2 regions of the Pseudomonas sp. NPDC096950 genome follow, and region 2 is predicted to be linked to the other one. Evidence: predicted binding sites of a transcription regulator. Region 2 holds the regulator's gene; the other holds the start of a gene.
The links. Region 2 encodes FliA, which starts transcription of late flagellar genes. Its sites were predicted from a motif close to CTAAAGTTTNNNNNNNNNNNGCCGNTAA; they were not measured.
Positions count from the first base shown of each region.

Region 1: the regulator FliA is predicted to act here: its motif matches at 1,621-1,648, upstream of ACIQY3_RS28075 (methyl-accepting chemotaxis protein).

Region 1 covers NZ_JBIWEL010000025.1:25,882-30,091, reverse strand. Annotated here, with positions in the region: gene ACIQY3_RS28075 (methyl-accepting chemotaxis protein) at 1-1,559, opposite strand, end outside; tRNA gene ACIQY3_RS28070 (tRNA-Pro) at 1,714-1,790, opposite strand; tRNA gene ACIQY3_RS28065 (tRNA-Asn) at 1,800-1,875, opposite strand; gene clpB (ATP-dependent chaperone ClpB) at 2,174-4,210, opposite strand, start outside.
Region 2 covers NZ_JBIWEL010000002.1:494,741-498,950, reverse strand. Annotated here, with positions in the region: gene ACIQY3_RS06715 (chemotaxis protein CheA) at 1-60, opposite strand, end outside; gene ACIQY3_RS06710 (protein phosphatase CheZ) at 114-902, opposite strand; gene ACIQY3_RS06705 (chemotaxis response regulator CheY) at 925-1,296, opposite strand; gene fliA (RNA polymerase sigma factor FliA) at 1,465-2,205, opposite strand; gene fleN (flagellar synthesis regulator FleN) at 2,202-3,032, opposite strand; gene flhF (flagellar biosynthesis protein FlhF) at 3,149-4,210, opposite strand, start outside.

The sequences.
Region 1 (4,210 bases), on a different contig from region 2:
GCGCTGGTCTGGTCGGCACCCGCAGCCGAACGCACCGACAGGTCGCGAATGTTCACCAGGTTGCGATCGACTTCCCGAGCTACCTGCGCCTGTTCTTCAGCTGCGCTGGCGATGACCAGGTTGCGCTCGTGAATCTCGTGCACCGACGCGGTAATGGTCTGCAACGCCTCGCCGGCGCGTTCGGCCAAGACCAGGGTGCTGGCGGCCCGGGAAGCGCTGGCCTGCATGGAATCCAGCGCCAAGGTCGAGCCGCTGCGCATGCCCTGGACCATTTGTTCGATTTCCTGGGTCGACTGCTGGGTGCGATGGGCCAGCGCCCGCACTTCGTCGGCCACTACCGCGAACCCGCGACCACTCTCCCCCGCCCGCGCCGCCTCGATCGCGGCGTTGAGCGCCAGCAGGTTGGTTTGTTCGGCAATGGCACGAATCACGTCCAGCACTTTGCCGATGTCCTGGGATTGATTGGCCAGGGACTGCACCAACTCACCGGTGTGCTGCACGTCATTGGCAAGGGCGCTGATCGCGCTGGCGGTTTCGCTGACCCGTTCCTGGCCCAGGTGCGCCGACTCGCTGGACTGGCGCGTAGCGTCGGACGTAGACACCGCGTTGCGTGCGACTTCTTCCACGGCAGTGGTCATCTCGTTGACCGCCGTCGCGGCCTGCTCGATCTCGTTGTTCTGCTGTTGCAGGCCCTGAGTGCTGTCGAGGGTCACCGCGTTCAATTCATCGGCCGCCGTGGCCAGTTGGGTGGCCGAGCCGCTGATGCCTTGCAGGGTTTCACGCAGGTTCTGCTGCATGGTCGCCAGCGCCTTGAGCAAACGGCTGACTTCATCACTGCCGTGGGTTTCGATGGGATTGGTCAGATCGCCCCGGGCCACGCTTTCCGCAGCGTTCACTGCTTCATTCAAGGGACGCACGATGCTGCGGGTCAGCAACATCGCCAGGCCGACGGTGGCCAGCGCCGCCAGGGCGATAAACAGGCTGACGATGGTGCGCGAGGTTTCGTAGTGCGCGGCGGAGTTCTGGCTCTCGGCAGCGACTTGTTTGGTGAACAGATCCGCCAGGTCAGTGAGTTGTTTGCCGGAGCCATCGACCACGGTCTTCATGTCCACCAGCAGCAGTTTGGTCAGCTCATCGCGACGGCCCTGTTCGGCCAGGGTAAACGATTGAGCGATGCCCGAGCGGTAGGCGGCGAAGGTGCTTTTGAACTGGTCATACAACTGCTTGCCTTCAGCGGTGTTGACCAGCTTGTCGTAGGCGGCAATCTTGTCGCTCAGTTCCTTGTCCCGGGTGTCCATCTGGCTGCGGTACTGGGCGATGTTCTTCGGGTCCTGGTCCAGGGCCATGCGCAGGGAAATGGTGCGAATGCGCAGCATGATCTCGCGGATCTCATCGCCGCCACGGATGCTCGGCAGCCATTGGCTTTCCACCGCCACCTCGCTGTCACGAATGCTCGACATCTGCCCCAGTGCGAACACCCCGAGCAACGCCACCAGCACCGCGATCAGGGCAAAACCCAGTGCAGCACGGGGGGCAATATTCAGCTGACGAAGCAACATAACGAGCGCCTTTTGTTTTTATGGCTGGGGATGGACGCGCTGTGCGCGCACCGTTGGCTCGTTATCGGCAAGTTGTACGATGACTTGAAGCGGGTTTGCACTTTTTCGAAGACAAAAAAAATCCCCGTATCTTTCGATACGAGGATTTTTAATATGGTCGGGGTAAGGGGATTCGAACTCCTGACATCCTGCTCCCAAAGCAGGCGCGCTACCGGACTGCGCTATACCCCGGTTTGAAATTGGCTCCGTGACCAGGACTCGAACCTGGGACCCAATGATTAACAGTCATTTGCTCTACCGACTGAGCTATCACGGAACTACATATTTCAATTTACAACGGTGAAGCTTGTTGCGTCTCTTCGACCCGTTCGCATCGCTGCGTTCGTGTGTCTGAGGCGCGCTATTCTACAATCTTAAGCACCTCTGTCAACCCCCTAAATTGCATTCAAGTTAATGATTTGCAACTTATTTCAGATTTCTGCTTGGGGAGCAGAAACCCTTCCGGGCGACTTACTGCGGGGCGCACTTTACAAGCCTTTTCCTTTCAGTTCAACAGCCTGGCGAAAAAAAGGCCTCGCAATGCGAGGCCTTCTTTATTTCACTGGCATCACGCCTCAGTCGAAAACGATTTCGTCGTTTTCCACCCGGCCGACAGCCGTCTCGCCCGGCATGAAACGCCCGGACAGAATCAGCTGCGCCAGCGGGTTCTCGATCCAGCGCTGGATCGCTCGTTTGAGCGGCCGTGCGCCATAGACCGGGTCGTAGCCGACGGCGATCAACTTATCCATCGCCTCAGGGCTGAGCTCCAGTTTCAGCTCGCGCTCGGTCAGGCGACTGCGCAGGCGACCCAACTGGATCTCGGTGATACCCGCGATCTGATCCCGGGCCAGCGGTTCGAAGATCACCACTTCGTCGACCCGGTTGATGAACTCCGGCCGGAAGTGCGTGGAAATCGCATCCATCACCGCCGCACGTTGTGCCTCACGATCACCCACCAGTTCCTGGATCTGCACCGAGCCGAGGTTGGAGGTCATGACAATCACGGTGTTCTTGAAATCCACCGTGCGGCCATGGCTGTCGGTCAATCGGCCATCTTCCAGCACTTGCAGCAGAATGTTGAACACGTCCGGATGGGCCTTCTCGACCTCGTCCAGGAGGATCACCGAATAAGGCTTGCGACGCACCGCCTCAGTCAGGTAACCGCCCTCTTCATAGCCTACGTAGCCTGGTGGCGCACCGATCAGCCGGGCCACGGAGTGTTTCTCCATGAATTCGGACATATCAATCCGCACCATCGCCTCTTCGGTATCAAAGAGGAATTCCGCCAACGCCTTGCACAGCTCGGTTTTACCGACGCCGGTCGGGCCGAGGAACATGAACGAACCACTCGGACGATTCGGATCGGACAACCCGGCTCGCGAACGGCGCACCGCGTTGGAAACCGCGATCACCGCTTCGTTCTGGCCGATCACACGCTGGTGCAACAGGCTTTCCATCTTCATCAGCTTGTCGCGCTCGCCTTCGAGCATTTTCGACACCGGAATGCCGGTCCACTTCGACACGACTTCCGCGATCTCTTCCTCAGTCACCTTGCTGCGCAGTAACTGGTTCTCGCTTTTGCCATGCTGGTCGACCATTTGCAGGCTGCGCTCCAGGTCCGGGATGATCCCGTATTGCAGCTCGGCCATGCGGTTCAGGTCGCCTTTACGGCGGGCAGCTTCCAGTTCCTGACGGGACTGTTCGATTTTCTGCTGGATCTGCGCCGAGCCCTGGACTTCGGCTTTTTCCGAGTTCCAGATTTCTTCGAGGTCCGAATACTCACGCTCGTGGCGGACGATTTCTTCCTGGAGTTTTTCCAGGCGTTTCTTCGCCGCGTCGTCGCTTTCTTTCTTCAGCGCCTGGGATTCCACCTTCAGCTGAATCAGGCGACGCTCCAGACGATCGAGCACTTCCGGCTTGGAGTCGATCTCCATGCGGATACGGCTGGCAGCCTCGTCGATCAGGTCGATGGCCTTGTCCGGCAACTGGCGGTCGGTGATGTAGCGATGGCTGAGTTTGGCTGCCGCAATAATCGCACCGTCAGTGATCGCCACCTTGTGGTGAACCTCATAACGCTCTTTGAGGCCACGCAGGATCGCGATGGTGTCTTCTTCGCTCGGTTCTTCCACCAGGACTTTCTGGAAGCGCCGCTCAAGGGCCGCGTCCTTCTCTATATATTGGCGGTACTCATTGAGCGTGGTCGCGCCGACGCAGTGCAGTTCGCCACGGGCCAAGGCAGGCTTGAGCATGTTGCCCGCATCCATCGAGCCTTCGCCTTTACCGGCGCCGACCATAGTGTGCAGTTCGTCGATGAACAGAATGATCTGGCCTTCCTGCTTCGACAGCTCGTTCAGCAGGGATTTCAGGCGCTCTTCGAACTCGCCACGGTACTTGGCACCGGCAATCAGCGAGCCCATGTCCAGGGACAACAGGCGCTTGCCTTTGAGGCCGTCCGGCACTTCGCCGTTGATGATGCGCTGGGCCAGGCCTTCGGCGATGGCGGTTTTACCCACGCCAGGCTCACCGATCAACACCGGGTTGTTCTTGGTGCGGCGTTGCAGGACCTGAATGGTCCGACGAATTTCGTCGTCACGGCCGATCACCGGATCGAG
Region 2 (4,210 bases):
AATCTCGCCGGCCTCAACCAGGAAATCCTGAAGGATCTCTTCATCGGCGCCGAAGCTCATTAAGGGGGTGCTCCCAAGGTCTAAAAACCTAAAAAACCTAAAATCCTAAAACTCTAAAATCCTAGGCTGGATAACAAATCGTCCACATCGTCCTGACCGGACACAACGTCTTCTCTTTTATCGGCATGAATCTGCGGACCTTCACCCTGAGAGAGATGTTTTTGCGGATCTTTTTCAGCCAGCATCGCTTCACGGTCATGTTCGATACCCGCAAAGCGGTCTACCTGGCTGGCCATGAGCACGAGCTTGAGCAGGTTGCTTTCAACTTCGGTGACCAATTGGGTCACGCGCTTGATCACTTGACCGGTGAGGTCCTGGTAATCCTGGGCCAGCAGAATGTCGTTGAGGTTGCTCGACACCGTGCGATTGTCTTCGCTACTGCGTGTCAGGAAACCGTCGACTCGCCGGGCCAGCTCACGGAACTCTTCAGCCCCGACTTCGCGACGCATGAAGCGTCCCCAGTCGGTGCTCAACGCCTGGGCTTCCTGGCTCAGGCCATTGACCAGCGGCGTGGCGTTTTCCACCAGGTCCATGGTGCGGTTGGCAGCGGCCTCGGTCAGCTTGACCACATACCCCAGACGCTCGGTGGCATCCGTGATCTGCGAGACTTCCTCGGCTTGCGGCATGTTCGGGTCAATCTGGAAATTGACGATCGCGCTATGCAGCTCGCGAGTGAGCTTGCCCACTTCCTGGTACAGGCCGCGGTCACGGGTCTGGTTGAGCTCATGGATCAGTTGCACAGCGTCGCCGAACCTGCCTTTTTCGAGGCTTTCGACCAGTTCGACCGCATGTTTTTTCAGGGTCGATTCAAAATCGCCCTGTGAAGATTCGTTATGCTCCATAGCTCCCCCGTGGCGCAGTTGCTCAACCGATGCGTTCGAAAATCTTTTCGATTTTTTCTTTCAACGCCTGGGCCGTGAAGGGTTTGACCACATAGCCGTTAACACCGGCCTGGGCCGCTTCGATGATCTGTTCGCGCTTGGCTTCAGCGGTCACCATCAGCACTGGCAAGTGCTTGAGTTTTTCATCGGCGCGCACGTGGCGCAGCAGGTCGATGCCCGTCATGCCAGGCATGTTCCAGTCTGTTACCAGAAAGTCGATGCTGCCGCTGTTGAGAACCGGAATGGCAGTGGTGCCATCGTCAGCCTCGACCGTGTTGGTGAACCCAAGGTCACGCAACAGGTTTTTAATGATCCGCCGCATCGTTGAGAAGTCATCAACGATGAGGATTTTCATGTTCTTGTCCAATTCGACCTCCAAGCAGTCTTAAACGCGTCCAGCACCTGGACGCGCCATTTCAATCAATCCGGCAAAGCACTCAAATGACTGTCTGGAGCACAACAGATCGAGACCGCTGCAGTTCAACACCACACCAGCCTCGTTCGCAGTGTCCCCACACTGCCTTCAGCGCGCTCGCCACTCCCCCAAACGCCCCCGCAAGCGGGCCGCGCACTGGCTGTGTAACTGGCTGACACGGGATTCGCTGACACCCAGGACCTCACCGATTTCCTTGAGGTTCAGCTCTTCGTCGTAGTACAGCGCCAACACCAGTCGCTCACGCTCCGGCAAATTGGCAATCGCGTCCGCCAATGCAGCCTGGAAACGTTCATCTTCCAGATCGCGTGACGGCTCCAGATGAGCACTGGCGCCATCCTCGTGCAGCCCTTCGTGTTCGCCGTCCTGCAACAGGTCGTCGAAACTGAACAGGCGGCTGCCCAAGGTATCGTTCAAAATCCCGTAATAATCGTCGAGACTCAATTGGAGTTCGGCCGCAACTTCGTGATCTTTAGCGTCACGGCCGGTTTTAGCTTCAATCGAGCGAATTGCGTCGCTGACCATACGGGTATTGCGGTGGACCGAACGTGGAGCCCAGTCCCCCTTGCGTACTTCATCGAGCATCGCGCCACGGATTCGAATGCCCGCGTACGTTTCGAAACTCGCGCCTTTGCTGGCGTCATATTTGGTCGACACTTCAAGCAGGCCAATCATCCCGGCCTGGATCAGGTCTTCCACCTGGACACTGGCCGGCAAACGCGCCAGCAAGTGGTAAGCAATGCGTTTAACCAGTGGCGCATAACGCTCGATCAGCTCGTATTGCGCATCACGGGCCGATTTCTTGTAGAGGTTGTAGCCACTGGCTGTCATAGGACGGGTCCTGCGGTCTGTTGCACGAGACGCTCAACGAAAAATTCCAGATGCCCGCGCGGGTTGGCCGGCAGCGGCCAGGTGTCGACCTTCTGGGCAATCGCCTTGAAAGCCAGGGCGCACTTGGAGCGCGGGAAGGCTTCGTAGACAGCACGTTGCTTCTGCACGGCCTTGCGCACGCTTTCGTCGTAAGGCACGGCACCAACGTATTGTAGGGCGACGTCGAGGAAGCGGTCCGTGACCTTGGTCAACTTGGCGAACAGGTTGCGACCTTCTTGCGGGCTCTGGGCCATGTTGGCCAGGACGCGGAAGCGGTTCATGCCGTAATCGCGGTTCAGCAACTTGATCAGGGCGTAGGCGTCGGTAATCGAGGTCGGCTCGTCACACACCACCAGCAACACTTCCTGGGCAGCGCGGACAAAACTGACTACCGAGTCACCAATACCCGCAGCAGTGTCGATCACCAATACGTCGAGGTTGTCGCCGATATCGCTGAAAGCCTGGATCAGGCCGGCGTGTTGGGCCGGGCTCAGATGAACCATGCTCTGGGTGCCGGACGCGGCCGGCACGATGCGGATACCGCCCGGGCCCTGCAACAGAACGTCGCGCAGCTCGCAGCGGCCTTCGATCACGTCGGCCAGGGTCCGTTTGGGCGTCAGTCCCAGCAGAACGTCGACGTTCGCCAGACCCAGATCGGCGTCCAGCAGCATGACGCGCCGGCCAAGCTCTGCTAGAGCCAGGGACAAGTTCACTGACACGTTAGTCTTCCCGACGCCACCTTTGCCGCCGGTCACCGCGATCACCTGTACGGGATGCATGCTGCCCATGTTATTTCTTTACCTTGTCTTGCATAGACGGAGGCCACATTACTGGCTGCGCGTTCATTAACTGAACAATGCATGGCAGACCATCGATGTAGGTACAAAAACTGTTCATTAGTACCTCAGCCAACCTGCTTGGTCGGGCTGTGGTAAATATCAGCGAACATGTCAGCCATGGCTTCTTCGCTGGGTTCTTCCTGCATTTGCACGCTGACCGCGCGACTGACCAACTGGTGACGCCGCGGCAGATGCAAATCATCTGGAATCCGTGGGCCATCGGTGAGGTAAGCCACCGGCAATTCATGACTGATGGCCAGGCTCAACACCTCGCCCAGGCTCGCCGTTTCATCCAGTTTAGTCAGGATGCAGCCAGCCAGCCCACACCGCTTGTAGCTGTGATAAGCAGCGGTTAGAACCTGTTTCTGGCTGGTGGTTGCCAGGACCAGATAATTTTTTGAACGAATCCCGCGACCGGCCAGGCTTTCGAGCTGCATGCGCAGTGCCGGATCGCTGGCTTGCAGGCCGGCGGTATCGATCAGAATCACGCGTTTGCGCAGCAACGGATCCAACGCCTGAACCAGAGACTGGCCCGGATCGACGTGGGTCACCGACACATTAAGAATGCGGCCCAACGTCTTGAGTTGTTCCTGGGCGCCGATGCGGTAGCTGTCCATGCTCACCAGCGCAATGCTTTGCGCGCCGTACTTGAGCACGTAACGGGCGGCGAGCTTGGCCAGGGTGGTGGTCTTGCCCATGCCGGCAGGGCCGACCATGGCAATCACGCCGCCCTCTTCCAGTGGCTCGACTTCCGGTGTGGCGATCATCCGCGCCAGGTGCGCCAGCAACATGCGCCAGGCCTGGCGAGGTTCTTCAATATCGGTAATCAGCGCCAGCAGGTCGCGGGACAACGGGCCGGACAAGCCGATGCGTTGCAGGCGACGCCACAGGTTGGCCTGGGCCGGACGGCTGCCTTGCAGCTGATTCCAGGCCAGGGAGCCGAGTTGCACTTCCATCAGTTCGCGCAGGCTGTTGAGCTCGAAACGCATCGAGTCGAAAGCCCGCGGGTCAACACCGCCGGCGGCTGGCGCAGGGGCCGGCGCTGCACGACGAGGTTCGGAATACGTCGGTTCGATCAGTGGCTCGGCGGCGGTCAACGGCAGGCCGGCGAACAACTGGCGATTGGT